DNA from 4 places in the Paenisporosarcina sp. genome. Region 2 is predicted to be linked to each of the others. Evidence: riboswitches for the same ligand, from Rfam matches in the RefSeq annotation. Region 2 holds a riboswitch; each other region holds the start of a gene.

Region 1 (7,721 bases), on a different contig from region 2:
ATCTCTATTTGCATAACCCAAAGCCGTATTTCCAGCTTGATTTATTAGCCCGTCAGCAAATGATGATAATCTTGCAAACTGATCATCCATATAGCCTTCGATATGCAATTGTTGTGCTGCAATTGCTTCGATATGCTCTTGAGTCTTTGTATCAATATTACCACTTGCTGTAGTATATGCACTTGTACCATCATTACTAATACTTGTTTCTGCAGCTGTTTTTAAGCCGTTGTATTCAGTTGCTAAACCATTAATTCTGCTATTAACGTTAGCCGCAACGTCTCTTTCAATATTAGAAGAAGCCGTTCCAAATTGACCATCATACCATGCTTCTAGTTTATCACCAGCATTCGAAGCTCCGAACGCTACGCCTGCCCCTGATACCAAAACTGCTGTTACTGTACCTGCGATTACTTTACCTTTAACTGTTTTTAACATTTAAATGTCCCCTTTGTCGTTGGTTTTTTTTAATGAATTGACCCGTTTCGAGAAATTCATTTAGAGCTTGTTTCATTTAACACGTCTTCTAAGATATTTTCGATATCTTGTTCGATCTGAACTTCAATATTTGCATTTTTAGCATAATCATCGAAGTTTTCTTTTTTTAATTCAGAAACTGTTTGTTCAATACGATTTTCATTTTCGTTATTGATTTTATTAATTTCTGAAACGACCTCTTTTACACGGTCAGCAGTGTAATTAACGATTGAAGTTTCAAGTAATTCTCTTGATTCACTCAAAAAAATTTTTACCTGCCCTACAGTTTTAACTAAACCAACTGCCGTCTCTGCTCCTAATTTTTCGCTCTCCTTTTGAAATGAATGATCATACCAATTTGAGAGTTTGGTTGCTGGATCAACATTTGCATAAATCGATCCTGCACTAACCAGCACAGAGGAGGCAATTATAATTCCAATAAGCTTTTTCATAAATTCCTCTCCCTTCCAATTGCTATAAACATTTTTTCGTAGTAGAGCAATCGAAGCGAAATACTGGTACAAATGTTTTTACTAATAAACTGATTTGAATAGTTGATTCATATTCCCTCTCCCTTGGGGCTCTCAGGCCAAATTAATTTATAGTAAAAGTACAAAGTACTTAATACTCATAAAAAATATTCAAATAATTACATTTAAATGAATAAAAAGTTCTACTTAATAAAATTATTTATTCACATGTAAAAATTACTTGAACCTTTTTTCCTACCATCTAAATTTAAATCAAATAAATTTATTAGTACATAGGAGGTTCTGTAAGCTTCTGTCGAATTCGTTTTTTTATTTGTAAGGAAAAGTCGAAACAATGGAAAAATATTCAATTCTTACTAAAAAGCAAAAAAAAAATGCTTGGATTTTTATTTTCCATTCCCTTCCACTTAATCATTCTCTCCAAAAATATATGTGTTTATAACTGAAATATGCAGAACTTTTTATTATTACCGTAAACAAATAAATTATGTATACATCAAAAAGGAGCTTTGATGAGTTTATTTCTTATTTAATTGTTCTACTTAAACAAAATAAATAATCAAAACTAACTCTACTTCTGTAACAACTTAAATATATCTAGATACCAAATAAGATTAATACTTGATGGATAATGTTGAAAGATCTTAGTAGAATGTCATGGTTAAAGATCATCTGACGAACTTTATTGCCCGAAGAGAATGATTAGTAATGGAAGCGGAGTGGTATAAAACAACAACCCAAATAAAAAACCAACCGTTGCACGCAGCAACGGTTGGTTTTTTATTCTGAAGTTTTTAAGTTTTTAAATCCTAAAATTAATTGTGCGAGGAAGCCGAGTGCACAAAATACGATGGCTAAGTATCCGATCCAGTCAATTGGATCGAGCATAAGTGTGCGCAATACTAGTAAACCTAATAGAAGCGCAATGGCAAAGTTCACTAAGTACGTTTTGTTCGTATGAGAGAATTTCTTCATGATAATAAAAACACTAATTCCCACTGCAATGATAAAGACTGATAAAGCCATTTCCACGTAACATACCCCTTTTTAACTTTAACTATAACAGAAAAAACATCGCCCAACTTAGGTTGGGCGAATGTGTATTATTTTTTCAAGTTTTCGTTGTACTCAACCCAGAAATCTGCATTTTTAATACCTAGTTTAGTAGGGTCAAAGACAGGATCCAAGCCTTCTTTCTTCTGTGCTTCATAGTCTTTTAGTGCAATAAGTGCCGGTTTGGCAATGATTAAGATGGCAATTAAGTTTAACCATACCATCAACCCTAAACCGACATCCCCTAGCGCCCAAGCAAGACCAGCTTCACGAACTGTTCCTAAGAACGCTGTAACAAGGATTACTATTTTCAGAACAAAAATCCCGATTTTTTCAGCATTCCCTTTTAATAAGTAAGCCACATTTGTTTCAGCCATATAGTAGTAAGCCATGATTGTTGTAAATGCGAAGAAGAATAGTGCGATTGCAACGAATCCAGCGCCAATTCCTGTTCCAGGAAGTGCAAGGTCAATGGCAGCTTGTGTATAGCCAGGACCCGCTTCAATGTCTGGTAAGTTTTCTACAACAAATGCGCCTTCTCCATCATCTAACTGAACATTATACATTCCTGTAAATAGGATCATAAATGCTGTTGCCGAACAAACTAGTAAAGTATCGATATATACTGAGAATGCTTGAACCAAACCTTGTTTTGCAGGATGTGATACTTCAGCAGCTGCTGCTGCGTGAGGACCAGTACCTTGACCAGCTTCGTTTGAGTAAATTCCGCGTTTAACGCCCCAAGCAATTGCTGCACCGATCATCCCACCGAAAGTAGAATCAAAACCAAATGCACTTGAGAAAATTAATGAAATGACACCTGGTAATTCAGTAATGTTCATTCCGATAATAACAATTGCCATTAACATATAAGCAATTGCCATGAATGGAACAACTAATTGCGCAACATGTGCAATACGTTTAACTCCACCCAAGATAATGATACCTAAAATGACAACGATTGCTGCACCAGTGATCCAACGCTCTAATCCGAATGCATTTTCCATTCCGATTGCAATTGAATTCGATTGAATACCTGGCATTAAGATCGACATTGCTAATAAAGCAGCTAGTGCGAATAGAATGGCATACCACTTCACGCCAATTCCTTTTTCTATGTAGTAGGCTGGACCACCACGGTATTGCCCTTGATCTTTCACTTTATAAATTTGTGCAAGTGTTGATTCCACAAATGCTGATGCTGCACCAATGAAGGCAATCATCCACATCCAGAAAACGGCACCAGGACCACCAAATGCGATCGCCGTTGCTGTACCTGCAATATTACCCGTACCAACACGACCCGATAAAGCAATAGCTAATGCTTGGAATGAAGATACCCCAGCTGCTGACTCTTTACCTTTAAAAATCTGTTGAACCATATCTTTCACTAAACGAACTTGAACAAAACGTGTAAGAATTGAAAATAAAAGTCCCACTGCTAAACATCCGTAAATCATCCACGGACCCCATAAAAAATTGTTTACTTGACCAATAAACTCTTCCATCTGTTCTCCCCCTTTGTATAGTTCACATTATTGTCACACAATTCACTATATTATAGATATTGTATGAACACAAGCCGAGAAATAGAAATAGTCTGAAAAAATATTATTTTAAGCTAGTTTTTAATAGATGAAGATAAAAAGAAAAAGCACAGTCAAGTGCTCTTTCTTTTTGTGTATTCTCCTAAATAATGTACCCAATGGAACGCAGAACATTGTGCATAAATGATTCCGTGTAATAATAAACATTTTCACGCTCTGGTTCATGAAATAAATCATGATAAGCATTTTTCCATTCTTTAAATTGATACTCACATAATTTTTGCTTGCTCAGCCAGTTTTCACTAAAGACTGGATCCGTCACTTTATCTCGTTCACCTGTCATTAATAAAACCGGGATATTGGAGATGGATTCAACACTACTAACCGTATTTTTCTTTAAATTTTGTAACTCTCTATACCACTTTAATGTAATTTTATTTGTAAAAAGAGGATCGTCTTTTTCTTGTACATATACATCATAGTTACGTGTCAATTCTTTTATTGAAATTTCATGAGTACTCTTCATATGATCTGCTAGCTTGCCCATATTCGCTAGAGCACCAGATAATTTAGACGGCTGGATACGCAAATTTAACCATGGTGAGGTCAAAATGACTCCTGCACATTCAATCGAATGAGTTTGTAATGCATGCATAACCAAAGTCGCTCCCATTCCATGTCCCATTACAAATACAGGTAAGGAATCCGCCATGGAAACTTCAACTAGTTGTTTGACGTATTTAGAATACAACTCAAAATCTTCGTCATGTGCCTCATTTAATGAAGAATCTTCACCGTGACCTGGGAGATCTCCCATCACCACATGAAAACCCGAATTTCTAAATTGTTCAATCGTCCATGCGTAACGACGATGATGCTCATATGCACTATGTACAATAGCTATGACAGCTTTTGCTTTACCTTCTGCTTCCCATTTCCACATGAACATCTTCCCCTTTTACTAAATGCTATTAATCCTTTTATTATACCATTACACAACTGATTTAGAGGATGGATAAAAAAGGCTTTCACTCTATTCTAGTTATGATTCCCTCTTTTTTAGTATAATGAAACTTAGCTAAACGAAGAAATGAGGTCATGTAATGATTTACCCTTTTAATGGAAAGACTCCTGAAATTGATTCATCTGTGTATATAGCTGATTTTGTGACAATTAGTGGGGATGTCACGATTGGTCCAGAGTCTACGGTATGGTTCAATACGGTCATCCGTGGAGATGTGAATAAAACGATTATCGGTAATAAGGTGAACATTCAAGATTTATGTTGCTTGCATCAGAGTCCAGCTTTTCCATTAATTTTAGAAGATGAGGTAACTGTCGGTCATCAAGTGACTTTACATAGTTGTACGGTGAAACAAGGTGCTTTAATTGGTATGGGATCGATTGTGTTAGATGGAGCTGTAATCGGAGAAGGGGCGTTTATTGGCGCAGGCAGTTTAGTCCCACCAGGTAAAGTGATTCCGCCGGGTGTACTGGCTCTTGGGAGACCCGCTAAAGTAGTCAGAGATTTAAACGATGAAGACCGTAAGGATATGGAACGTATTGTTCGAGAGTATGCCGAAAAAGGACAAATTTATAAAACAATGCAAAAGGATTAATAGAATGAAAAAGCTGCTCCGAATTTTTCCGGAGCAGCTTTTTTCTATTAAACGCCTGCTTTTTCTTTTAATGCAGCAGCTTTGTCTGTTTTCTCCCAAGGAACATCTATGTCTGTACGACCAAAGTGTCCATATGCTGCAGTTTGTTTGTAGATTGGACGACGAAGATCTAACATTTTGATGATTCCAGCTGGGCGTAGGTCGAATAATTCGCGAACCATTTCAACCATTTTCGACTCTTCAACTGTACCCGTTCCAAATGTATCAATAGCAATCGATACAGGTTGAGCAACACCAATTGCATATGCTAATTGAACTTCACAGCGATCAGCAAGACCTGCTGCTACGATGTTTTTAGCAACATAACGAGCTGCATAAGCTGCAGAACGGTCAACTTTTGTTGCATCCTTACCAGAGAATGCTCCACCACCGTGACGAGCATAACCACCGTAAGTATCAACGATAATTTTGCGTCCTGTTAAACCTGCATCTCCTTGTGGTCCACCAATAACAAAGCGACCAGTTGGATTAATGAAGTATTTTGTGTTTTCATCAATTAATTCTGCAGGTACAACTGGATTAATAACATGTTCTTTCAGATTGCGTTGGATTTGTTCAAGCGTTACTTCTGGGTGATGTTGAGTAGAAATAACGATTGTGTCAATACGCAATGGTTTGTTGTTTTCATCATATTCTACAGTTACTTGTGTTTTACCATCTGGACGTAGGTAAGAAAGAATTTCTTCTTTACGAACCAATGCTAAACGACGAGCTAACTTGTGAGCTAAACTAATTGGAAGAGGCATTAATTCAGGCGTTTCATTACAAGCAAACCCAAACATTAACCCTTGGTCTCCAGCTCCGATTGCTTCAATATCATCATCTGACATAGAACCTTCACGAGCTTCTAATGCTTGGTCAACACCCATTGCGATATCAGCTGACTGCTCATCGATTGCTGTTAAAACAGCTGATGTTTCTGAGTCAAAACCATATTTTGCACGAGTATAACCAATTTCACGAACGGTTTCACGAACTACTTTTTGAATATCAACATATGCAGACGTTGTGATTTCTCCAGCAACAAGAACTAATCCTGTTGTAACTGTTGTTTCACATGCCACACGTGCATTTGGATCTTCTGTTAAAATCGCATCTAATATTGCATCTGAGATTTGGTCACAAATCTTATCCGGATGCCCTTCTGTTACTGATTCTGATGTAAATAATCGACGAGTTGTCATTATTAATTCCTCCTATATCCTTCGAGATTTCTCTCGGAAAATTCAAACGGTACTCATTTCCCATGTCAAGCTTTACTCGATTGAATAAAACCTTTCGCCGTTTCGGGCTTCTACACGAGGATAAAGGGAGATGTCTGTGTTAAATCATCCATTTATATGCAATTTACTGAGATAGCATAAAAAAAACCCTCTCTCACGTCAATTACATGAGGAAAGGTATGATTTAGTAGGCACCTTTCACTCTTATCATCCAAGGAATTCACCTTGCTTCAGGTTCAGCACCTTCGCCAATTATATGAAATCATATAATCGCAGGTTGCCGGGTTTCATAGGGCCTGACCCCTCCACCAGCTCGGGATAAGAGTATCCGTTCAGTTTTACATCATAATAAACAATTTCGACAATGTCAAACATTTTATGCACATAAATTTTGACAAGAAATATCTACATTTTATACAGGCTATTAGTGTAGATTATTAAACGGAATGTGTTATACTAATTCTCGAATCAAAATTACCCCATTTTATCGGGAATACTTGAAAAAGGAAGGTACATATACATGAATTCAGTGAACACAATTACCGAGCTGAACGAATTGTTAAATGGCCAAAACGTGCACGTTCAACTTTCAGTTCCACAATTAGTGGAGAAAGCAACATCACGCGGAGAAGCTGTCTTAACATCAACAGGTGCTGTAAAAGCGGAGACTGGAAAATACACAGGTCGTTCGCCTAAAGATAAGTACATGGTTGAAGAAGACATTTCAAAGGACAAAATTGACTGGGGTCCTGTTAATCAACCCATCTCATCTGAAATTTTTGACTCATTATATAAGAAAGTAATCGATTACCTAAAAACTAAAGAAGAATTATTTGTGTTTAAAGGCTTTGCTGGTGCAGACAAACAATCTCGCTTATCTTTACAAGTGATTAACGAGTATGCTTGGCATAACCTTTTTGCTCACCAATTATTTATTCGCCCTTCTGCAGAAGAGCTAACTACTCACGAAGCAGATTTCACGATTGTATCTGCTCCGACTTTTAAAGCAGATCCAGCAGTAGATGGTACGTCTTCAGAAACTTTCATCATGGTGTCAATGGAGAAGCGCATTATTTTAATCGGTGGTACTGAGTATGCTGGTGAAATGAAAAAATCGATCTTCTCGATCATGAATTACTTATTACCTGAACAAGGTATTCTTCCAATGCACTGTTCTGCTAACGTTGGAGAAAAAGGCGACGTTGCTTTGTTCTTCGGATTATCAGGTACAGGTAAAACAACATTATCAGC
Region 2 (7,721 bases):
CTGGCTTTAACATTATGATTTATAAATCACGGTGTACTTGTCTTTCTAATCGAGCCACTACTTGTTGACCTAATTCATAGTCACGATCACGATTCATTTCGACACGCATACGTAATTCAGCATTATTTTGATAATCAACATAACCAATTCCGTGAGTGCTTCTAAAAGCTTGATCCATTCTCTCGGTAAACGTGAAGTCTAGTGATTGGATAGTAAATCATTCCTTTCAAATTTTCAACTTTTTTTGTAGTTGTTTTCTTTCACATTAGTATGTATACCCAAGCAAAACGTTACTAAACATTTTTATTTTATAAAAACAAAAAAAAGCTGCCCGATTGCTCGGACAACTTTTTTTCTTAAAGTGATACTTCTTTTAAAATACTTGAAGGTGCTAATTCAGCTTCTTCTAAAAGTACATTTAGTTCAGCATCTGCTTCTTCAAATTTTGCGTTTGCTTCATCTAATACAACTTCTCCTTCAGAAGCTAATGCTTCTGATTTCATTGTATAAGATTCTTGCATTTTCGATAATGCGCTAGCAATTTCTTTTTCTTGTTCAGAAAGTGTTGCTGGAATTTCGATTGATTGAACTGCTGCAAGTGTTTCGTCAGCAGATGTTTTTGCAGCTGCTTTCATAGCTGTTAATTCTTCGCCTTCAGGTAAAGCGTCTTTTCCTTGAGCAAGTTCAAAAGTATTCAAATCAGCATCAGCTTGGTTGATTGTTTGTGAAATTGATAAGTAAAATTTCATGAAATCAATTGTCGTATCTGTTTTTTCTTCTTTAGGTGAAGCATTTGTAGTTGTTGTAGCTTCGTCCTCATTAGATCCACATGCAGCAAGAATCATTGAAGTTGCAGCAAGTAATAAAAGTAATTTTTTCATAATATACCGTCTCCTTTAATATCGTCTATGACGCTTTGTTATCCTATCATAGTAAATTTGACCTGTAAACAAAACGACGAATAGTCGGAATAGACGTAATATTAAGATTCAGTTTTCTCTAATACCTTTGATTTACCTCGAGTAAATCGATCAACAATCATGGATAATGCGCCATCACCAGTTACATTTGCAGCTGTACCAAAGCTATCCTGTGCTAGGTAAAGTGCAATCATTAATGCAACCATTGTTTCGTTAAAACCTAGCATTGAACTAAGTAATCCAATCGCTGCCATAACAGCTCCACCAGGAACTCCTGGCGCAGCAATCATTGTAATACCCAGCATGAAAATGAATGGAATAATTTTTGTGATTTCAATGCTTTCTCCATTTAATAAAAGAACCCCGATCGCACAAGTTACTAGTGTAATCGTACTTCCTGATAAATGTATGGTAGCAAACAAAGGAACTGTGAAATCGGTCACTTTTTCAGAAGCCCCAGTTTTGCGTGCTTGTTTTAAAGTTACAGGGATAGTTGCTGCGGACGATTGAGTTCCAAGAGCCGTAAAATACGCAGGTGACATGATTTTCATTAATTTAAATGGATTTTGTTTATTTAAAGCTCCTGCGAATGAATATTGTAGGATTAACATTGTAAAGTGTAAAAGAATAACAATCACAAAGACAACTGCAAATACAGAAAGGATCTTCGCAACTTGTCCGCCAAATGTCATATTCATAAAGATTCCAAAAATATGTATTGGGAGTAATGGAATAATGACGTGATTGATTACTTTTTCAATGATGACGTTAAATTCTGTAAAACCTTTTAATAGAACATCACTCTTTGTAGCGGCCATTCCAATTCCAAATATAAAAGCCAATAATAAAGCACTCATAATACCAAAAGTTGGAGGCATATCAACTGTGAAGAAAGCAGTTGCTAAAAATTCTTCAGGATTTTCAAAAGATCCTACGGCATTAGGTTTAATAAAGTTTGGCAACACGTTCATGCCGACCACTAGTGCTAGGAAACCTGCTACTAATGTCGATGAATAGGCGAAAAATGTTGCTAACCCTAAAAGTTTTCCTGAGCCTTTGCCTAATTGCGCTATTCCAGGAGCAATAAAAGCAATAATAATTAATGGCACAACGAAACCTAAGAAGTTACCAAACAAACCATTAAAGGTTGCAAGTAGACGTACTAAACCTTCAGGCGCAAAAGACCCAATAAGAATTCCTAGTGCAATTGCTAGTGCGATTCTTGCAAGTAAACCAATTTTTATCTTCATCATGATGTCCTCCTCTATTGTACAAGTGTTCTCTCTAGAAAGATAAAAACACTTTAACACACCTACTTGTTAAAGTGAACGTCTTATAAAATAGGCGGAATAATCAATTTTTACAGCATTCTAACTCTGTCAATCAATTTATTCATCCACAATAAAAGACGCCGAAGTTCTCGGCGTCTTTACATATCTTTATTTCACTGGTACGACAGAGCCGCCCCATTCTTCTAATATAAAGTCTTGAATTTCTTTAGAAGTTAACACTTCTACTAATGCTTTAATTTCTTCGTTATCTTCATTACCAGATTGAACGGCAATAATATTTACATAAGGTGAATCTGTATTTTCAATCGCAATTGAATCCTCTAAAGGATTAATACCAGCATCAATTGCGTAGTTTGAGTTAATCAATACTGCATCACCTTCTTCGTTCTCATATAATTGAACAAGAAGAGCAGCTTCGTACTCTGCTTCGAATTGAAGATCTTTTGGATTGTCGACAATGTCTTTCACTTCAGCTTTTGTTTTATCAATGCCTTCAGCAAGTGTGATTAAACCTTCAGCTTCTAACATCGATAGAATACGTCCATGATCAGCTACTGAGTTACTAATTAGAATTGACGCACCGTTTGGAAGTTCTTCTAAAGAATCATATTTTTTTGAATAAACACCGATTGGCTCAATGTGAATTCCACCAGCATTTTCAAATTCATACCCGTGGTCTGCGATTTGTGACTCTAAGTAAGGTACATGTTGGAAGTAGTTTGCGTCTAAGTCGCCATTTTCTAAATCTTCATTTGGAAGGATATAATCTTGATATGTTTCAATCACAAGATCGATTCCCTTCTCTTCAAGCAACGGTTTTGCTTGTTCTAAAATTTCTGCATGAGGCACATTCGAAGCACCTACAACTAATTCTTTGTTTTCTCCATTAGAACCTGATGTTGAATCACTATCTGTTCCACATGCCCCTAATGTTAACGCACTTACTGATAATAATATTCCTGCTACAAATTTCTTCATGATTTGTCTCTCCCTTTTTTCTAATTTATATGTGAACGAGACTACTCGTTGGCACCAATCTAACGTTTGTCTGCTCTTGTTGTAATCGTATCGCCAACCCACTGGACGATAAACACAATGATGAGGATGAGTACTGTTGAAACGAGAACTACATCTTCTTGACTTCTTTGAAATCCATCTAAGTATGCTAAGTTACCTAATCCGCCAGCACCTATAATGCCAGCCATAGCTGTATAACCCACTAAAGCAATAGCTGTAACTGTAAGGCCAGATAGTAATGCGGGTAATGATTCTGGCAATAAAACCTTCCAAATGATTGTGGAAGTTTTTGCTCCCATCGAACGAGAAGCTTCAATGACGCCTTTATCAATTTCACGTAAAGCAATTAAAACCATTCGTGCATAAAAGGGTGCTGCGCCAATAATTAGTGCTGGTAGTGCGGCATTTGCTCCCCGAATCGTATCTAACAGAAACTTCGTAAACGGGATTAGCAAGATGATTAAAATAATGAACGGGATGGAACGAAAGATATTTACAAACGCGCCAGTCAACCAATAAACCATCTTATTTGCCCATACTTGATGTGGACTCGTTAAGAAAAGCAAAACCCCTAAGCCTAGTCCAATCACAAATGTGAAGCCTGTTGCCATTGCTGTCATATATAAAGTTTCAAGTGTTGCTTCCCACATTTTGTCCCAGTCAACATTCGGTAGAAGGTTTTCAATCATGTGAAATCACCTCCGTTTGAACTTCTTGATCATGTAAGTACTTAATCGCTTCATCAATAGCTCTCGCATCGCCATCAAGTTGTAAGTACAAGGTTCCATATGCACCGTTTTGAGTTTGTTCAATATTGCCTTGAACAATATTCACTTCTACTTGAAATTGCTTAATTAATCGAGATAAGATTGGCTGCTCTGTCCGATCTCCAACAAAAACTAATTTGACTAATTTCCCTGTAGGGTATTGTTCTTTTAAATGAGCAATTGTTTGATTAGCTGTTACGTTTCCACTAATTTGTGAAACGAAACGTTTCGTAATCGCTTGCTTTGGAGCTTGAAAGACTTGAAGAACGTTTCCTTGTTCAACAATTTTGCCAGCCTCCATTACGGCAACACGATGGCATATTTTACGAATCACGTGCATTTCATGTGTAATCAATACAATGGTCAGACCAAGTCGATTATTGATATCAACTAATAATTCTAGAATTGAATCAGTTGTTTCAGGATCTAAAGCTGAGGTAGCTTCATCACACAACAACACTTCAGGTTGATTGGCAAGTGCACGAGCAATTCCGACACGTTGTTTCTGACCACCTGACAGTTGAGATGGATAGGCTTTCTCTCTACCGGTTAACCCTACAAGCTCGATTAATTCTTTCACTCGCTTTTGGCGCTCTATTTTACTGATTCCAGCTATTTCTAGCGGGAATGATATATTGTCTTCTACAGTTCGTGACCACAATAAATTAAAATGCTGGAATATCATGCTAACTTTTTGTCTTGCTAGACGGAGTTGATGACCTTTACTAGCTGATATGTTTTGACCATTCACTGTTACTGAGCCTTCAGTAGGCTTTTCTAATCCATTCAACAAACGTATCAATGTACTTTTCCCAGCACCACTGTAGCCAATGATTCCAAAAATTTCGCCTTGATTTACTGTTAAATTGATATGATCTACTGCCTTTAATTTACCATTCGTTGTTTGAAACGTTTTCGATAGATTCTCCAATACAATCATCATACTCACCTCTTTTATTCCTATAATTTTTAGTATCTTCTGCGATTGCTTAATCATTAAGGAGCACTTGTGACTTAATATTGCTATTCCTCTGCGTATCCCTGTTAGTGTTCCTCTCAACCAACAAAATTATTTATTTGAGGAAACAAAAAAGCCCCTTCTGCAGACAAGCAGAAGGGACATAAGCGCATAGATATATATACGTCAGACCATTCTCTCATCTATCAAAGCAATTGCTTTGAGTGATTTGGCACCATTTCACAAATTGTGACGGTTGCTGGGTTTCATAGGGCACTATCCCTCCACCTCTCTTAATAAGAGCAACGATATTAAATTTTTAAGTACGAATGATAATGTAACATGTTCAATTTTCTTCGTCAATTATTTTCTTTTTAATTTTTCGTATAAATAAGGTACTGAGTGAAATGCATATATTTTTTCACGAACTTTTCCCTGCTCAGTTATTAATAAACAAGGAACACTTTCAATTTGATAATCAGCAGCCAATGACTCTACAAAATTCAAATTCGCTTGACCAATCTTAACGTCTACCATCATTTCTTTAACAACTGACAGCATTTTTGAGGCAACTTGACAGGTTCCACACATTGGCGCGTACAAGTAATATGCTGTCATTTCTTCGCTCATTGAAGTAGTTTCCCACTCTTCTCGAGTCCATTCTTCCATAACTATTACATCCTTTTAACCGCAAAATTCTTTTTTTACATCAATATGTGCATTTAATAATATTGAGGCTAACACTTTTAGAGGGGTTGTGGCAACTTCTTTAAATTTTTCATCTGTATATAGATGTCGTGCTTCAGGAAACGCTCGTTTGCAAATTTGTCGGAGTTTTTCACCTGAAGCATCCGCATCTGCGAATATAAATATCTCATACTCTTCGTAAGGAGTTAATAGTTCTTCTATTTTAGTTGGACTGGCAGTTCCATTTGTACAAATAATCTCAAGTGGTTCTGCTAATACCATATTGATTCTGAGCTTGTCTGATCTTCCTTCAACCACAATCACTTTATCACTACTCATCCTCTTCACTCCTAAATTAAATTCAGTGTAAAGAAAAAACGCCGAAAAGTGATCGGCGTTTTTTAAGTCTATTACTCTTTAGTCATTTCTTCATATTGCTCTGCCGTCATAAGTGCATCCACTTCAGCAGTATCTGTAGGCTCAACTACGATCATCCATGCATTTTCATATGGTGATTCGTTTACATATTCAGGGCTGTCTTCTAATTCACTATTCACTTCAATTACCTTACCGCTAATTGGTGCATAAAGTTCAGAAACAGTTTTAACAGATTCAACACTTCCGAAAGGTTCGTTCGATTTAATTTCATCGCCTACTTGTGGTAGTTCAACGAATACGATGTCACCAAGTTCTGACTGTGCAAAATGTGTAATTCCGATACGTGCTTTACCATCTTCTACTTTAACCCATTCGTGTTCTTCAGAGTAACGTAAATCTTTTGGTGTGCTCATATTATACCCCTCCACATATGTAATCTTTTCAATTTCAGTTTGACATATTCACCGACTAAAAACAAGATATGTTCAAACTCTTTTCCAATTCTCTGCGAAATCTGAATCCTTAAATCCAACCGTTACTTTCTCACCATCTGTCACGAGTGGTCGCTTAATAAGCATCCCGTCAGAAGCTAGCATTTCTAACTGTTCATCATCTGACATAGTCGGGATTTTATCCTTTAAACTTAACTCTCTGTATTTCATGCCACTCGTATTAAAAAACTTTTTAAGTGGAAATCCACTCGTTTCTACAATTTTTTTCAACTCTTCTTTTGAAGGCGGAGTTTCAACTATATGTACATCATGATACTCAATTCCTTCAGCATTTAACCAAGACTTTGCTTTTATGCACGATCCACAATTAGGATATCCATAATACGTAATAGCCATTATTCTACCTCCTATTTTTATTTATGATATCAAAAAAGAAACCCGAACGCCTCATCAGAAGCGGTCGGATTTGGTTATTTAGACAATATACTTTTCTGCATCAATAATTTTCACTGATGCTTCACGTTTTTTAGCAATTACATTGTAAGGAGTTGAACGAGTTAATTTACGAAGAGCTGAAAGCATCATACGTAAGTTATCTCCTTCTACTGCTGCGATTAATGTTTCCTTCGCGTCTTTTTCAATACACTCGAATGCTTCTTGACAGAAAATTTGTGTGTATAGAAGTTTTTGGTTCGCTTTTTCAACACCATCACGTTGAATCGCTTTTTCTGTACGCAATACAGCTGATTCCATCGCGAATAAATTATTAACGATATCAGCAATGTTTGCTAATACTTCTTGCTCAGTTTCAAGCTTAGCACCATAACGTTGAGCCGCTAAACCAGCAGCTAACAAACCAATTTTCTTGGCATTTTGTACAATTACTTTTTCTTGAGCTAATGGTGCGTCCTCGATTTCCTCAGGCATCATCATTAATAACTCTTCTTGAAGTGCTTTTGCTTTTTGAAGAAGTGGAAGTTCACCTTTCATCGCTTTTCGAAGGAAAGTTCCAGGGATCAACAAACGATTAATTTCATTTGTACCTTCAAAAATACGGTTAATACGTGAATCACGGTAAATACGTTCTACTTCATACTCTTGCATAAAGCCATAACCACCATGTAATTGAACCGCTTCATCTGCAATGTAATCTAAAACTTCTGTACCAAATACTTTATTGATTGAACATTCAATTGCATATTCTGCAATCGAAGCTGCAATTGCTTTACCGTCTTTTTGTTCTTCCGCAC
Region 3 (7,721 bases), on a different contig from region 2:
TTGTCACCCCACAATTCAAGAGCTAGTCGAAGCTCTTCATGGTTTTGCGCCACTTCAGATAAGGATCGATTAGTTATCGTTGCATCCACTGCCTGTCTAAACGCTTTCCCTCCTGCTGTTGCCCCTCCCGGATGACCGTGCACGCCGCCTCCAGCATTAATCACGGAGTCCAATCCAAAATCGGCAATGAGTTGCGGCACCATCGCTGGATGAATACCTGCTGAAGGGACTGGCAAGGTTTTATTCAACAAACCTGGCTCTGTTAGTTCTTTGGCTATATCGAGTGTTTCTTGCTTAGCTAATGCGACACTGCCGTAGGGCGATGGGAATAAAGAGAAATCCGCTCCTGTATACCGAAGCAACTTCCCGAGTAACAAGGAATTTGATACACCATAAAATGGGGAAGGTGTAATTGCGCCTGAGAAAGCTGGGTGGGCCATGATCGGAACGGTAATTTCCTTGTCTTCAGCTAAACTTTGAAGGACATCTAGACCATATGCAAAAACGTTAAATAATAGTATATCCGCCCCTAAGTCAACCGCCTTTTTCGCTTTTTCTTTCAAGTCATACGTTCTCCCAGTTAGGTTCACTGCAAAACGCGTACGGTGACCGGTTTTCTCATACACGTTTTCTAACACTTCTTTCGCTTTCGTTATTCGTTGTTCAAATGGGGTTAACGGATTATCGAATAAAATCTCATCATCTTTTACAAAATCCGCACCACCGAGAGCCTGTTGCTCTAATTGGCGAGTGAAAAAGTCGATATCTTTGCCGATGATTCCTTTGAAGATGCTCATGACAAATGGGCGGTTTTGGACACCAGTTAATGTGCGAATTCCCTCAATGCCAAATTGCGGTCCTGGGAAGTGATTGAGTAGCGTCTCATCGAATGATAAGTCCGTTAGTTTAATTTCACCATCTAGCGATAATTTGCCAAACGTTGTCGTCAAAATGGCGGGAATGTCTGCGCTGAAATTTGCTGTAGGATAGGCAATTTCAATGATTCCTTTCGTTCGTGTTTCTGCAAAATGGCCAGCTGTTGTTCCAAGAGACTCCACACGCACGACTCTCCCTTTATGTTTTTTCAATTGTTCTTGTTCAAGTAATGGCAAATCGGTCCATGAACCGATCGTTAGCCCTAGGGCGATGCCTTCTGCTTTTTTCTCTAAGTTTTCTTCAATGCTATGTACCAAATACGTAGCCTTCACTTCTGACACGTCGATCACCTCTTTATTCCAAAATAAAAAACCTCTTCACAAAAAAGAAGAGGTTAGTAAGAACTAACATCCTCTTATCTGTCAGCCACTGCTGCAAGAATTAGCACCGTGCCTACTCGCGTAAGTCGGTTGCCGGGTTTCATAGGGCTAGTTCCCTCCACCTGCTCTTGATAAGAAAAATGTAGATATGAATTTTTTGAAATCTAAATTGGATTATGACAGGATACAAAATTGTTGTCAACACAATTTTCTAAAAAGTTAAAATATAATTTTTAGGAAATAAATTTCAACCCAACAGCAGCTCCTAGCACCATCGAAATGAAAAGAATGCGTAACCCTGTTCTTGGTTCTCCGTAAAAAATCATGCCTAAAACGGCTCCACCAGCTGCCCCAATACCTGTCCAAACTGCATACGCAGTTCCCATTGGAAGAGTTTCCATTGCTAGTGCTAAAAATAAAAAGCTTGCAGTAAAACTAACGACTAATCCTGCAATGGACTTCCAGTTTCGCTCTTTATGCACTTGATTAATCATGAGGACGCCCGTCATTTCAAATAAGCCCGCCGTAAATAAAAAGATCCATGCCATTAGGTCATCTCCTCCTCATGTTTCGTTACAAGCTTCAAACCAACAACCCCAACTAACAACATAACAATTAAACCAATCTTCGCTAAGCTAATGGTTTCACCAAAAAACACACTATCAGCTACTACCGTTCCTGCTGTTCCTAATCCCACAAATACGGTATAAACCGTACCAACGGGCAATGTTTTTCCAGCCATGATCATCAGATAGAAGCTGATGGCAATGGCGATGATCGTGCCAAGCCATGTCCAACTATCATCTGCGTGTTTTAGGCCAATCACCCAGCACACTTCAAAACAAGCGGCTATGATTACTTTCATCCATTCTTTATTCATAAAAATAGTCTCCTTAAATTAAAATAAGCCCGAGAAATGAACGTATGTCTACGTTATCTCCCAGGCTTTTATCCTTCCGTGTATCTTTGCAGAGTGCAAAGCGTTTTCTCTCGGACCAGTCCAAACGAAGTGTTTGCGGAACCCTAGAAAACTTGTTCGCCAAGCTTGAATGGCGCTTTATGAAATTCATGTATGCAGTAAGGATATTACAGACTCCTGCTAGAGTCAAAAGAAATGGGTTTAGATTAGCAATCTTTCCATGCTTTCTCCAACAAGATGGAACGAAATGCAGGTAATAGCGAATCAAAATCTTTCGAATGCAATTCTTCACGAGTGACCCATCTACTTTCAGAATGCTCGTCATTTAGTTGAAAATTCTTTAACTGGTGCTCTGAAACTGTTACAGCATATGTATAGATAAGTCGATAGATTGGCTCACTAACTGTTTGCCCTTCAAAAGTACGGACATGGATTTCCTTTAATCCCTCTAAATCCATATTCGTTTCTTCTTTCACCTCACGAATCGCAGCTTCTGCTGGAATCTCGTTAACTTTCACTTTACCCGCTGGAACATTCCATACACCGGGAGCGACGACCGCTTCGGTGGAGCGCTTGGTTAACAAGATTTTGTCTTCGTGCATTAAGATGATTTCTACTGAAACGCGGTAATTTGGATGTTTGTTCATATTCATTCTCCGTTTTCTATGAGAAATATAACTTGCGCTCAAAAAAATGCCGTGCACTTGAAGGCATCGGCATTGGAAATTTACTTTAAAAAGTTTTATATCACTTTATTGGAAGGCTGATATTGTTTGGATACAACAACATCGTCTTCTACAAGTACATAGGGATGTGTCTCCATCAAAAAGGTTTTAACATACTCAGGCAATTTCTCCCCATCGTAAGCACAAATTAATGGGAATGATAGTGCATTTACTTCTTCATCTACTATTTTCTCGAAATCCTCAATGAGATACAGAGGTTCTTGCATTGATGCCCATTCCACATGTGCCCATGATCGGAATGCAGTGTCGCTTTGAATATATGGTTGAACCACTTTTTTAAAATATTCATGAATAGCAGGTGGGTGATAACTGCCACTTGAAAAGTAAAAATCTAAACTGTTTACATAGTGAACAAGCTCCAATTGCATTTTCGAATATTTAGAATTCAGCTCTTTTTGAATTTCAGGATAAAGACGTGCATTTTCAATCAAGATAATAGATTCACCAGCAATAATTCCATCATGAATATAATTCAAAACTTGTTTCATATAATCTTCTACTTCATGAAAAGAATACAGAACATGAACATTCCTTTGGTCCTCAATCAACTGATTCATTTTGGTACTCAATAGAATCATTCCTTCACTATTCTTTTTATTGATTATACTAGAATTTTCAAAATAGAGCAAAACAACTGGCTAAATGTTCCAATTATCAATGTATACATCATATTCATAGGAAAACCACAAATATATAATACGTTTGAGATATCTATTTGATATGATACTGGCTAGTAGATTATGGTTTATTTCAAAATAAAAACCCTCTTTTTTCAAGAGAGTTCACCTAACTATCTATTATCGTGCTTTGATGGGAATGCCTTGTTTCTTTTGAAACGGAAATTTCCCCATCACTCCAGCAACGCTGCTAATAGCGAAAACCGAAAATAATGCAATTGGAAATGCAGATTTTCTAAGACTTTGTTGTGTCATCAAATGGCCTCCTTCTTTGACTCTTATATTTTAAGTGTAATGAAACTATATGAAAGAAAAGTGAAGGACATGTTAAGGATTGTGTAGCAAGGGTAAAATATTTAGGACAAAGGATTTTCTTTTTTCGTGGTAAACTACTACCATATACAGGTTGAAACGAGGTTTAAGAATGATTCGAACATTTGGTGTTACGGCTGATAGCCAATTAGAAATGGACTTCCCATTAGAAGAGCTTCATAAAAAATCATTCGAGTGGTATTGGGTCGATTTTGATCAACCAACTCAGGAAGAATGGATCTTGTTAGATTCTTTCTTTCAATTTCATCCCCTTGCGATAGAAGACTGTTTGCATCGATTGCAGCGTCCAAAAGTCGATTTTTATGGTGACTACCATTTCTTTGTAGTACATACGATGAATGAAGAAACACTAGAAGCTGAAGAGTTAGACTTATTCATTGGCAAAAACTTTGTCGTGACTTTCCATCATACCCCCGTTGAGGAGTTAGATTTGGTAAGGGAGAAACTACAAAGGGATTCCTCATTTTGGGAGCGTGGATCGATTTACGCCATGTACCAAATTCTCGACAAAGTGGTCGATTCTTATTTCCCTTTAGTTTATAAAATCGAGGATCACTTAAATGAAATTGAAGATCAAATGACTTTTGATATGAAGCATTTTTCCATGGAGTCTGTTTTTGATATGCGTAGTGATTTATTGTGGTTGAGACGAACCATTTTGCCGATGCGGGATTTAATGTACCGTGTGTTAAGTTCGAGTCGTTTTGATTTGCAAGGTCATGAGAGAGCCTATTTCGCTGACATTTCCGATCATCTTGTTAAACTAACGGAAATTGTGGAATCCAACCGCGAATTGACTGCAGATATTCGAGACAGTTACATGGCGATGAACTCGAATCGGATGAATCGAATTATGATGATTTTAACGATTGTCTCGTCTATTTTTATTCCGTTAACGTTTATCGCTGGTGTGTATGGGATGAATTTTGAGAACATGCCTGAGCTCAATATGGAGTATGGTTATTTCTTTACTCTTGGGGCTATGATTTTTATTGGACTTGCGATGCTTGTGTGGTTCAAATACAAGGGCTGGATGAATTTATTTAAACAATAGTAATAAAGAATGTAGACACATAAAAAATGTTGATTTCCATTGTGGTGAACGCTTTCCTCGGTGGCCAACAGGATGTTGGTTTCAAAGACGTTGCCACAGGATGTGGTGTTCTTAGTCTTTGTTCTACATTCAGCCGCTTCCCTCGCGATGCTCAGTCCAGGGGCTTCAGTTCTTGCTGATTCCGCTGGAAAGATTGGGACCAAAAAATTTGGTGCTAATCTTTGCGACGAAGCTAGCGAAGCGATGCAACGCACTTTCATGTTTCGAAGCTAGCGGAGCGATGCAGAAACAGGAGCAGGTGTTTTACGTCACCTCCATTCCAATCAACAAAAACAAGTAGTGAAAAATTAATCCTTTCTCTACTTGTTTTTATTTGATGAAACTCATTGAACAGCACCAGTTCATTGAATACGAAATAATTAATGTGCATTCGCAAAAATCACTTCGAATAGCCTAATACGGTTCCTTGTATCCTTTCCACTGGTAACAAGCCAAAATCTTTGCTGTCTGTTCCTCGCCACCACTGATCAACTAACACGAATACTGTGCCTTCTTCTACGTGTACTGGATTCATTTCCGTTTTAAAATATCTCTTCAGCCCATCAACATCTTCTATCCTACTTAGATCAGCATGTTCGAAGTACTCTTCTTCTGTGATACCTCTTACGGTGGCCTCACCATAGAAAGTATCCAATTTTTCGTGATTTATATAAACGTGACCATACCTAATCATGACTGTCTCTCCAGGCAATCCGACAACTCTTCCTAAATAGTTTTCTGGAATTCTGGGGTTTTTCTTAATTGCCGAATCAAGCATTTTGTAATAAACAACATCACCGCGCTCAAGAGTTTCATCATTTGGATTTACTACTAATTCACTGTGTGTTATTGAATCATAATCATGATTTCCTCTATCCATTGCGTCTGAGCCCCATTCCACCAACATGTGATCTTCTTCTGGTGTCACTATTTCAATTTCTGGGGAAGTATTGTCATCTGTAATCATTTTTAATTCTGGTGTGCAACCCGCTAACAAAAGTCCGAGTATAATAAAAAAAAGTTTATTCAAACCACCAACTCCCTTTTACATATTATACCAATATCAAGTCCGTTCACTCCTTTGTTTTGTGAATTTTCTGTGAATTAAAACCGAAATAGTAGGAATAATTCTTCACATCTAAATTTCAAACAAAAAAATCTGTGGGCAAATTTGAATTTGTCCACAGTCTGATAGAAATTTTTCATAATTTTCTTAGTCATAAAATTAACTTCGTAAAAATCCACCTTCTGAATGGATTATCTGCCCTGTTATCCAATTTGCATCTTCGCTAGCAAGAAATCCTATTATGCGTGCAGCGTCTTCGGGTTTTCCAATACGTCCCGTTAAGAATTTAGGGAGGAGATGATTTCTTATCTCGTCTGTCATCCAGTTTGAATCTGTTGGTCCCGGATTAACCGCATTTACTGTTATACCTAAAGGCGCGAGCTCTGCTGATAAAGACAAAGTAAAGGCAGAGATTGCTCCTTTTGTTGCGACATACGCCAGATTACCAGGCATGGGACCTAGTTCTTGACCGGATGTTAAATTAATAATTCGTCCCCAAGTTTTATCCTCTTTTTGAAAGCGACGAGCAAACTCTACACAAAGGAGACAAGTCGCTCTTATATTAACATTGTAATGTTCATCCAGTGTCTTTGAATCTAAATCCATATATCCCGAATCGATTGAATGTGCTGCGTTATTGATTAAGATAGACGGAAAACCTAGTTTGTTTGTGACTGTATCCAATAATAAAAGAGGAGATTCACTTTTAGATAAATCGATTTCTAATCCCTCGCAACGAACGCCATTTTGCGAAATGTCACTTTGAAATTCATCTGCCCAATTAGAATCGGAATTCCAATAAGTAAAGAAAATATCAATTCCTTGAGAAGCTAATTTGCGACATATAGCTGCACCGATTCCATTGTGATTACTTACACCGGTGATAATAGCAATTTTATTTTGTTGATTTGTCATTAAAAACCCTCCATATAGTGGGGATTTATGATTGAGTCAAAAGCAGACACACAGAGGTATCTGCTTATAGAATGGAGTGTGTATAACTCCAGACCATATTTCCCTTGAAAATGTGCTCAGAATGGTATTCTAGTTGCATTCATATTCGGTTACTTCATTTTAATTTTCATAAACAGGTACCATTTCGTGATGCTTGTATGTCCCATTCTTAATTTCGCCCTCAACTAATTCATTTATGAAGAAATAAATTCTTAGTCCATCTTCAGTTTGTATAATCTTTGCCAACTTGTCATTTTCTCCATCTTTCACCTGCTTTATTTTATTATCATTTATTAACCCGTAATAAACATAGAAATCATCAAGATTAGTTCCCGCCGAACTTAGATCTATATCTGTTTGAAGTGGAAGTGAACCTCCTCCAAAATACCACTCCCATTTAGCATCCTTTAGCTTGATAAATCCATAATGAAGATTGTTGTCTTTCGTATAAAAGATTAGAATACCGTCTTTAACAACTTCTAGATGACTTATCTCATCTACCTCCATATTGGTATCTTTCATTTCACTAAGTAGTTGTTGTTCAATGGTAGGCTGGTCACTGTTGTTATCGCAAGAACTTAATAAAAATATTGAAGCAATTATACAAATTTTAATCCATTTATTCTTTCGCATTTTTTCTTTCCCCCGAACTTAAAAATGGCGGGTACATCGTAATC
Region 4 (6,924 bases), on a different contig from region 2:
CTACCTTGATAAATGCGTTTGATATTTGTACTTCCTTCGCATCACTAACCGCTTGTTCTGCATAATCGAACATTTCATCCGCACATAACCTGGCTGAATAATGCGCTATTTTGAGTGCCACTGGGAGTTCGTTTAATTTCCCTATTTGCACATCAGCTTCATACCATTTGGCAAGTGTATCTCCGATTCCCGCAATGAGATAGACAATAGGAGCTTTTAGTAAAATATGTGGTTCGATTAAAAGCAGATCGACACTTTTTGGATAAACCTCATAATGGGTCATCACACCTTCATCCGTATAAATCACACTAAGTGGTGTCCAAGACGCACAGTTTGCAGCGATTGTTGGAATTAAAACCGACTTTGTATGGCTGTGGTAAGCTGATGCTTTAACTATATCCAGTACTTTGCCACCACCAACACCGATGATTGCATCTACTTCATGAGTACGTGCCAAATTGGTCACACGACGAATTTCACTTAAGGAACATTCTCCGTTATAAAAGAGGTGTATTAATATAACTTCATTTAAGTTCGGAAAGTAATTGGTGGCAGCTTGCCAAGATTGTTCACCTGTTAGAAGAAGAACACGCTTGATCCCCCTCGCTGTCAACTTCAACTCCAGGAGGTTTAATACCCCACTTGTGCATACATATTCAGCTGGTCCTGCTCGAACTATGATGTCTTCCACAAAAGCCCTTCTCTCTTAGCGGTTTTTCATCCACTCTGGTTTCCCAAAGCCTTCAAATTCAGCATCAATTAGTTCTTCGAATTCTGGTGATTCCACTATTTCCACTAAATCTTTTGCTAGCTGCGAATCTTTATTTGCTGTTGTAACGGCCACTACATTCCGATATTGGTCAGGCATGTTTTCTAAAACCAACGCATCGAGTAAATCCATTTCAGCAGCTAAAGCAAAGTTTCCAGGGACAGCTGCTAGATCAGCACTATCAACTGAACGTGGTAGCTGACCTGCTTCAATTGGTTGAAACACTAAGTTTTTCACATTCTTTTCGATATCTTTTTCGGATACCGTTAACGGCTCAGCATCTGGATTCAGTTCGATTAACCCATGGTCTTGCAAGATTAAAAATGTACGTGCCGCATTCACTGGGTCATTAGGAATTGTAATTGTTGCACCATCTTTAATATCTTCAATAGATGAATATGTATTTGAGTAAATACCCATCGGTGCAGTAGGCACTGTGATTAATCCCGTCAAATCCATATCATTTTCCTTCGAGAAATTCTCTAAGTAAATCGAGTGCTGGAATAGATTTGCATCGATATCTCCACTTTCTAAGGCAACATTTGGTTGTATATAATCGCTGAATTCAATAATTTTCACTTCATATCCTTTTGCTTCTAAAGCTGGTTGAATTGCTTTTTTAAGCATGTCGCTATATGGACCCGCTGTTCCACCTAACTTCACAGATTTGTCGTTATCTGCATTTCCTTTAGATTCATTGTCATTCCCTCCACATGCAGCAAGCGCTACAGCTAAAACTAGTAAAATCATTGTGAATAAAACCTTTTTCATCTCTTTTTCTCTCCCTTTTTATCTTTTATCTATTGCTTTAGCCGTCCAATCACCCAGTTGTTGAACGATTTGAACGAGAACAATTAAAATCACTACCGTCACAATCATGATGGTATCGTCGTATCGGTAATAGCCAAAACGAATAGCTAAGTCACCAATTCCACCACCACCCACTACACCTGCCATTGCTGAGTATGCAACAAGACTAATAATGGTCATCGTAATTCCTTGCACAATACTCGATTTGGCTTCGGGCAATAAAACATCTTTGATAATCATCCAAGGTGTTGCACCTACAGCCACAGCGGCTTCAATAACTCCCTTATCGATTTCGCGTAACGATGTTTCTACGATACGTGCAAAGAATGGAATAGCAGCAACTGATAACGAAACACTTGCTGCTTCAGGTCCAATCTTTGACCCGACAATTATCTGAGTTAATGGAAGCAGCGCGACTAACAAAATAATAAATGGAATCGAACGGATCAGGTTCACGATAAAACCAAGTGTTGATTTCAAAAAACGATTTTCTAATATCAATCCCCTATCCGTTATGAATAGTACGATCCCAAGCGGTAATCCAATGACAATTGCAACAGTCAGTGAAACACCAATCATGTAAAGTGTTTGGTTAAAAGCTTTTAAAATATCTGGCCACATTTCAATAACATGTTGTATATCAATGCCCATTACGAATCACCTCCACTAAAGCCCCTCGGCCTTCCATATAACTAATCGATCGATTGATGTTTGCCGGGTGGCCTTGAAGTTCCATCAAAAACAAACCGAGTGGAACTTCCTGAATATATTCAATCGCGCCATGCAAGAAATTCCCTCGTACATCAAACTGCTGAACTGTATCCGAAATGACACCTTCTCCAGCCACATTTCCTTTAAACAAAACTTTGATAATACTTCCTGTGACTTTATTTAAGATGGCCTCAGGAACTTCAAACGACACCACACTGCTAATGAACTCTTTTGTCAATTCAGCTTGTGGGTTTGAGAAAATTTCATAAACAGAGCCTTCTTCAACAACTCGACCATCCTGCATGACAGCCATTCGGTCACAAATTTCTTTCACCACATTCATTTCATGCGTAATGAGTACAATTGTGATGTTTAACTCTCGATTAATCTTTTTAAGTAAACGTAAAATTGATAAGGTGGTGTTTGGATCCAGTGCTGAAGTAGCTTCATCACACAACAGAACAGTTGGATTATTAGCCAGTGCTCGAGCAATTCCCACTCGTTGCTTTTGTCCACCACTTAACTGTGCTGGGTACACATCCTTTTTTTCTGATAACCCAACCATTTCAAGCAGTTCCAAAACACGTGATTTAATTTCTCTTCTTGGAGTGTTTGCCGCTTTTAATGCGAATGCAATATTCTCACCAACCGTCTTTTGACTAATTAAATAAAAGTGCTGAAAAATCATGCCGATCTTTAATCTAGCGTTTCGAAGATTTTTTCCTTTTAATTTCGTTAAATCTCGACCGTTTACCATAATACTTCCACTGGTTGGTTGTTCCAGTAGGTTAATACATCGGAGAAGCGAACTTTTACCTGCTCCCGAATAACCCACAATTCCAAATACTTCGCCTTCGGTTATGGAAAGATTAACCTGATCTACTCCTATTACCGTTCCTTTTTTCGTTTTGTATTCTTTAGACAGATTCTCAATATGTATCATGGCAGTCTCCTTTTTGACCATAAAAAATACCCCTTTCATCATGAAAGAGGCACCGAAAAATGGATTTTGGTTTATCTTTCAGAATGAGTTCATTCTGTAGGAATTGGCACCTTCCCAACATCTGTTGGGGGTTGCTGGACGTCATAGGGCCTATCCCTCGGTCTCTCTTGATAATTTCCAATATGTAATTGTTTTGTGTTTCGAACTAAATCTTACGATGTTTTTATAAAGGTGTCAAATGTTTTTTGAAAATACTTTATTCATTTTCAAAAAGGGGTTTGTAAAGAGTCGGTCTTCGATCTTCGAAAACAGGGATTCGTTGACGCACTTCTTCTACCTCAGAAAAATCCACATCAATTAGAGCATACTCTTCATGTTCACCACCAATCCATAAGATTTTACCCCAAGGTGCAATCACCATCGACTGCCCATTAAATCGGTTGTTGGGGTCTTGCCCAATACGATTTACGGCAATGACAAAATATTGATTTTCAATTGCTCGAGCTTGAAGTAGTAGTTTCCAATGGTCAATTCGAGATTCTGGCCATTGCGCTGGGACAAATATCACGTCAGCACCTGCTAATGCATGTGCTCTAAGCCATTCAGGAAATCGAATATCATAGCATATTACGCCACTTGCACGTATAGAACCTAGAGAAAATAAATTATCTTTATTTCCAGCATGTAAATACAGATGTTCATCCATCAATCGGAACAAATGAGCTTTGTCATATTCTGCGACAAGCTCTCCTTTGTTGGTATATACATACATCGTGTTATAAAACCGGTCACCTTTTTTCGTGGAAACCGATCCTCCCACAATATGAATATGGTGTTTTACGGCTAGCTCAGACAGAAATTGTTTTGTTTGTTCTCCTTCGCGATCAGCTAGCTCTTCTAATTCGGTTAACGCATAGGCGGTATTCCACATTTCTGGTAAAACAACTAACTCTGCACCTTCTTTTGCCACTTGCTCAATCAATGTTTGAACCTTGTGAAAATTTTTTTTAGGTTCTCCAAACTCAATGTCGAGCTGAATGCAAGCGATTTTCATGAGTACACCACCTATAGACAAGATAAAGAAAAGATTATAAGATTTGGCTGATGATTGCAACTATTTCAGAAAATGAGGAAAAATCATGAAACTATCAAATAAACTACAACAATTGCCACCACAATTTTTTGCTTCACTCGTTCAAAAAGTCGGTGCAGCAGTGGCAGAAGGACGCGATGTCATTAACCTTGGTCAAGGAAATCCAGACCAACCCACTCCTCCACATATCGTAAAAGCCCTTCAAGAGTCTGCAGAGAACCCGTTATCACATAAGTATTCACCCTTCCGAGGAATTAGTGAATTAAAAGAAGCGGCATCTGCATTTTATAAACGAGAATACAATGTCGATATCGATCCTTCTACAGAAGTAGCGATATTATTTGGCACGAAAATTGGTCTTGTCGAACTGCCGATGGCTGTATTAAACCCCGGTGATTTAATGTTGCTACCGGACCCAGGTTACCCAGATTATTTGTCTGGCGTTGTTTTGGCAGATGTCCAATATGAAACGTTGCCACTCGTTGCAAAAAATCACTTTTTACCTGATTACAATGCGATTTCTGATGAAAGCAAAGAGCGTGCAAAACTGATGTACTTGAACTACCCGAACAACCCAACAGGAGCTACAGCAGACCTTGAATTTTTCAATAAAACAGTGGCATTTGCCAAAGAAAATGATATCGCAGTGTCTCACGATTTTGCCTATGGAGCCATTGGATTTGAGTGTGAAAAGCCAATCAGTTTCTTGCAAGCAGTTGGCGCAAAAGATATTGGAATTGAAATGTATACATTGTCCAAAACCTATAATATGGCTGGTTGGAGAGTCGGTTTTGCCGTAGGGAATAAAGAAATGATCGAAGCCTTGAATGTGATTCAAGATCATTTATTCGTTAGTCTATTTCCAGCAATCCAACATGCCGCAGTAACCGCTTTAAGTGATCATCAAGTAAACGTTACCGCATTAGTGGAACTATATGAAAGTCGTAGAAATGTCTTTATTAACGCCTGTCAAAAGATTGGATGGGAAGTAGTAGCCCCTAAAGGGTCATTTTTTGCGTGGTTACCAGTTCCAACCGAATACACAAGCCAAGAGTTTGCAGACAAACTTTTAGAGGAAGCTGATGTAGCTGTAGCCCCAGGAAATGGCTTCGGTGAATTTGGTGAAGGGTATATTCGAGTTGGATTGCTAGTGGATGAAAACCGATTGGAAGAAGCGGTTGAACGGATTGGGAAATTAGGAATTTTTTAATAAAATGATGCAGGGGAACTTTTATTTGATGGATGTTCCCCTGCATTATATTCTTGCTTTTAGAGGCCCTGATCTCTCCAAAAGTTTTGACTAACATGTTGTTCCGGACTATACCGTTGAATCGAATATCCCTGTTTCTTTAGCCATTCAATGATTTGGGGCAAGGCTTTATTTGTCTGCGGACGATCATGAAGCAATACGACGATTTGTTTATCTTTTGCTAGTCTAGCTTTCTCAACCCCAACTTGTACATTCTTTACGATTTGCGTAAAGTTCTCCTCTTTTATCTTCCAATCAACTGTATCAACATCCCAGTCCCACATTTTATAACCATTCCTCTTTAACAATTCACGCATAGATGATGTCACATGAGGGGTACTACCATAAGGAGCACGAACCAAAGTAGATGTATGTCCCGTCAATTTCTTAAGTAAATCGTTCTCCGTTTGCATTTCTTTCATGAATGCCCCTGCATTCGCGTACACCTTCTTTTTTTCATGTGTCATACTGTGAAGGCCTAGATAATGACCATCTAAAAATGTTTGACTCGCTATAGAAGGGTGTCTTTGAACATCTTCCCCAATAAAAAAGAATGTCCCCTTAACTTTGTATTCTCTTAAAATTTGTAAGTGAACACTCGTATAACGGTTTGGTCCATCGTCAAAAGTTAAATACACTATTGGCTTATCTGAAGGTACAGGCACTGGTGGTTTCCGATCTTTTACGACTTTATTAATAAAATCTTGATTACTAACATGCGGATAGGTTTCTGAAGTAAGTCTCGCAGTTAAAATGGAAGACAAATACTCAACATTAAAACCTGTTACTTCGCCAAGAAAACGGATAGGTATATAAAGAACATCATTCATCATTTGAATGGCATTCGTCTCTTCGTTGACCTCATTAACAAACGTTTCTTTTGTGTGGTAATCAAATGATATTGATGTTCCATTTTTAGTAATCACAATTTTATCTTCGGTTTTTACAATGTCAGCATACAAATATTGTGCCATTTTTTCAAAAGGAACAATCATCTGTCCATTTACAATTCGAACTTCTCCTTTTTCAAAATGTAACATTCGATCATGCAAAGCAACAAAACGGTTTGATTCGGCAGTAGCATGTCCTTGGTTAGGCCATAAAATGATGCACATCGCAAAAATTAATATGATGATCATGTTTCGGTATGAGTTCATAATTCTTAGCTCCTTTAACTATCTAACTTCTTAGACAGTGTATGAAGCAAACTTTTCTGGTAGTTTCATAATCGTTAAAAATATTTGTAGTACTTTTTAAATTAAGAAATCCTATGTTCCGATAAAAAAAGAACCACAAACAGAAAACGTGTCAGTTGGTGAGCCAACTGACACCATTCTTGCGCGTTAAAT

What was found. A riboswitch is a leader RNA that binds a small molecule or an ion and turns the genes downstream of it on or off. The one in region 2 is predicted to bind S-adenosylmethionine.
Region 1: another riboswitch for S-adenosylmethionine. It lies ahead of metK (methionine adenosyltransferase); the one in region 2 lies ahead of AC3EA5_RS07985 (methionine ABC transporter ATP-binding protein).
Region 3: another riboswitch for S-adenosylmethionine. It lies ahead of AC3EA5_RS01990 (2,3-diketo-5-methylthiopentyl-1-phosphate enolase); the one in region 2 lies ahead of AC3EA5_RS07985 (methionine ABC transporter ATP-binding protein).
Region 4: another riboswitch for S-adenosylmethionine. It lies ahead of AC3EA5_RS01750 (methionine ABC transporter ATP-binding protein); the one in region 2 lies ahead of AC3EA5_RS07985 (methionine ABC transporter ATP-binding protein).

What each region holds. Positions count from the first base shown of each region.
Region 1 covers NZ_JBYNRN010000012.1:14,785-22,505, reverse strand. Annotated here, with positions in the region: gene AC3EA5_RS03420 (hypothetical protein) at 1-438, opposite strand, end outside; gene AC3EA5_RS03415 (hypothetical protein) at 495-929, opposite strand; gene AC3EA5_RS03410 (hypothetical protein) at 1,749-1,994, opposite strand; gene AC3EA5_RS03405 (alanine/glycine:cation symporter family protein) at 2,072-3,529, opposite strand; gene AC3EA5_RS03400 (alpha/beta hydrolase) at 3,711-4,511, opposite strand; gene AC3EA5_RS03395 (gamma carbonic anhydrase) at 4,672-5,187, shown strand; gene metK (methionine adenosyltransferase) at 5,235-6,431, opposite strand; SAM riboswitch class I at 6,672-6,795, opposite strand; gene pckA (phosphoenolpyruvate carboxykinase (ATP)) at 6,991-7,721, shown strand, end outside.
Region 2 covers NZ_JBYNRN010000021.1:57,050-64,770, forward strand. Annotated here, with positions in the region: gene AC3EA5_RS07960 (YuzK family famiily protein) at 20-178, opposite strand; gene AC3EA5_RS07965 (hypothetical protein) at 357-881, opposite strand; gene AC3EA5_RS07970 (dicarboxylate/amino acid:cation symporter) at 983-2,170, opposite strand; gene AC3EA5_RS07975 (MetQ/NlpA family ABC transporter substrate-binding protein) at 2,360-3,190, opposite strand; gene AC3EA5_RS07980 (methionine ABC transporter permease) at 3,250-3,918, opposite strand; gene AC3EA5_RS07985 (methionine ABC transporter ATP-binding protein) at 3,911-4,936, opposite strand; SAM riboswitch class I at 5,151-5,257, opposite strand; gene AC3EA5_RS07990 (thioredoxin family protein) at 5,318-5,623, opposite strand; gene AC3EA5_RS07995 (toprim domain-containing protein) at 5,639-5,980, opposite strand; gene gcvH (glycine cleavage system protein GcvH) at 6,052-6,432, opposite strand; gene AC3EA5_RS08005 (arsenate reductase family protein) at 6,505-6,867, opposite strand; gene AC3EA5_RS08010 (acyl-CoA dehydrogenase family protein) at 6,946-7,721, opposite strand, start outside.
Region 3 covers NZ_JBYNRN010000007.1:34,616-42,336, reverse strand. Annotated here, with positions in the region: gene AC3EA5_RS01990 (2,3-diketo-5-methylthiopentyl-1-phosphate enolase) at 1-1,217, opposite strand, end outside; SAM riboswitch class I at 1,289-1,394, opposite strand; gene AC3EA5_RS01985 (DMT family transporter) at 1,490-1,804, opposite strand; gene AC3EA5_RS01980 (DMT family transporter) at 1,804-2,136, opposite strand; guanidine-I (ykkC/yxkD leader) riboswitch at 2,192-2,294, opposite strand; gene AC3EA5_RS01975 (NUDIX hydrolase) at 2,382-2,822, opposite strand; gene AC3EA5_RS01970 (MEDS domain-containing protein) at 2,918-3,499, opposite strand; gene AC3EA5_RS01965 (hypothetical protein) at 3,719-3,853, opposite strand; gene corA (magnesium/cobalt transporter CorA) at 4,023-4,985, shown strand; gene lepB (signal peptidase I) at 5,425-6,054, opposite strand; gene AC3EA5_RS01950 (SDR family oxidoreductase) at 6,250-7,005, opposite strand; gene AC3EA5_RS01945 (hypothetical protein) at 7,165-7,677, opposite strand; gene AC3EA5_RS01940 (VanW family protein) at 7,664-7,721, opposite strand, start outside.
Region 4 covers NZ_JBYNRN010000007.1:283-7,206, reverse strand. Annotated here, with positions in the region: gene AC3EA5_RS01765 (iron-containing alcohol dehydrogenase family protein) at 1-691, opposite strand, end outside; gene AC3EA5_RS01760 (MetQ/NlpA family ABC transporter substrate-binding protein) at 707-1,540, opposite strand; gene AC3EA5_RS01755 (methionine ABC transporter permease) at 1,559-2,230, opposite strand; gene AC3EA5_RS01750 (methionine ABC transporter ATP-binding protein) at 2,220-3,233, opposite strand; SAM riboswitch class I at 3,302-3,410, opposite strand; gene AC3EA5_RS01745 (carbon-nitrogen family hydrolase) at 3,490-4,287, opposite strand; gene AC3EA5_RS01740 (aminotransferase class I/II-fold pyridoxal phosphate-dependent enzyme) at 4,373-5,536, shown strand; gene AC3EA5_RS01735 (polysaccharide deacetylase family protein) at 5,596-6,732, opposite strand.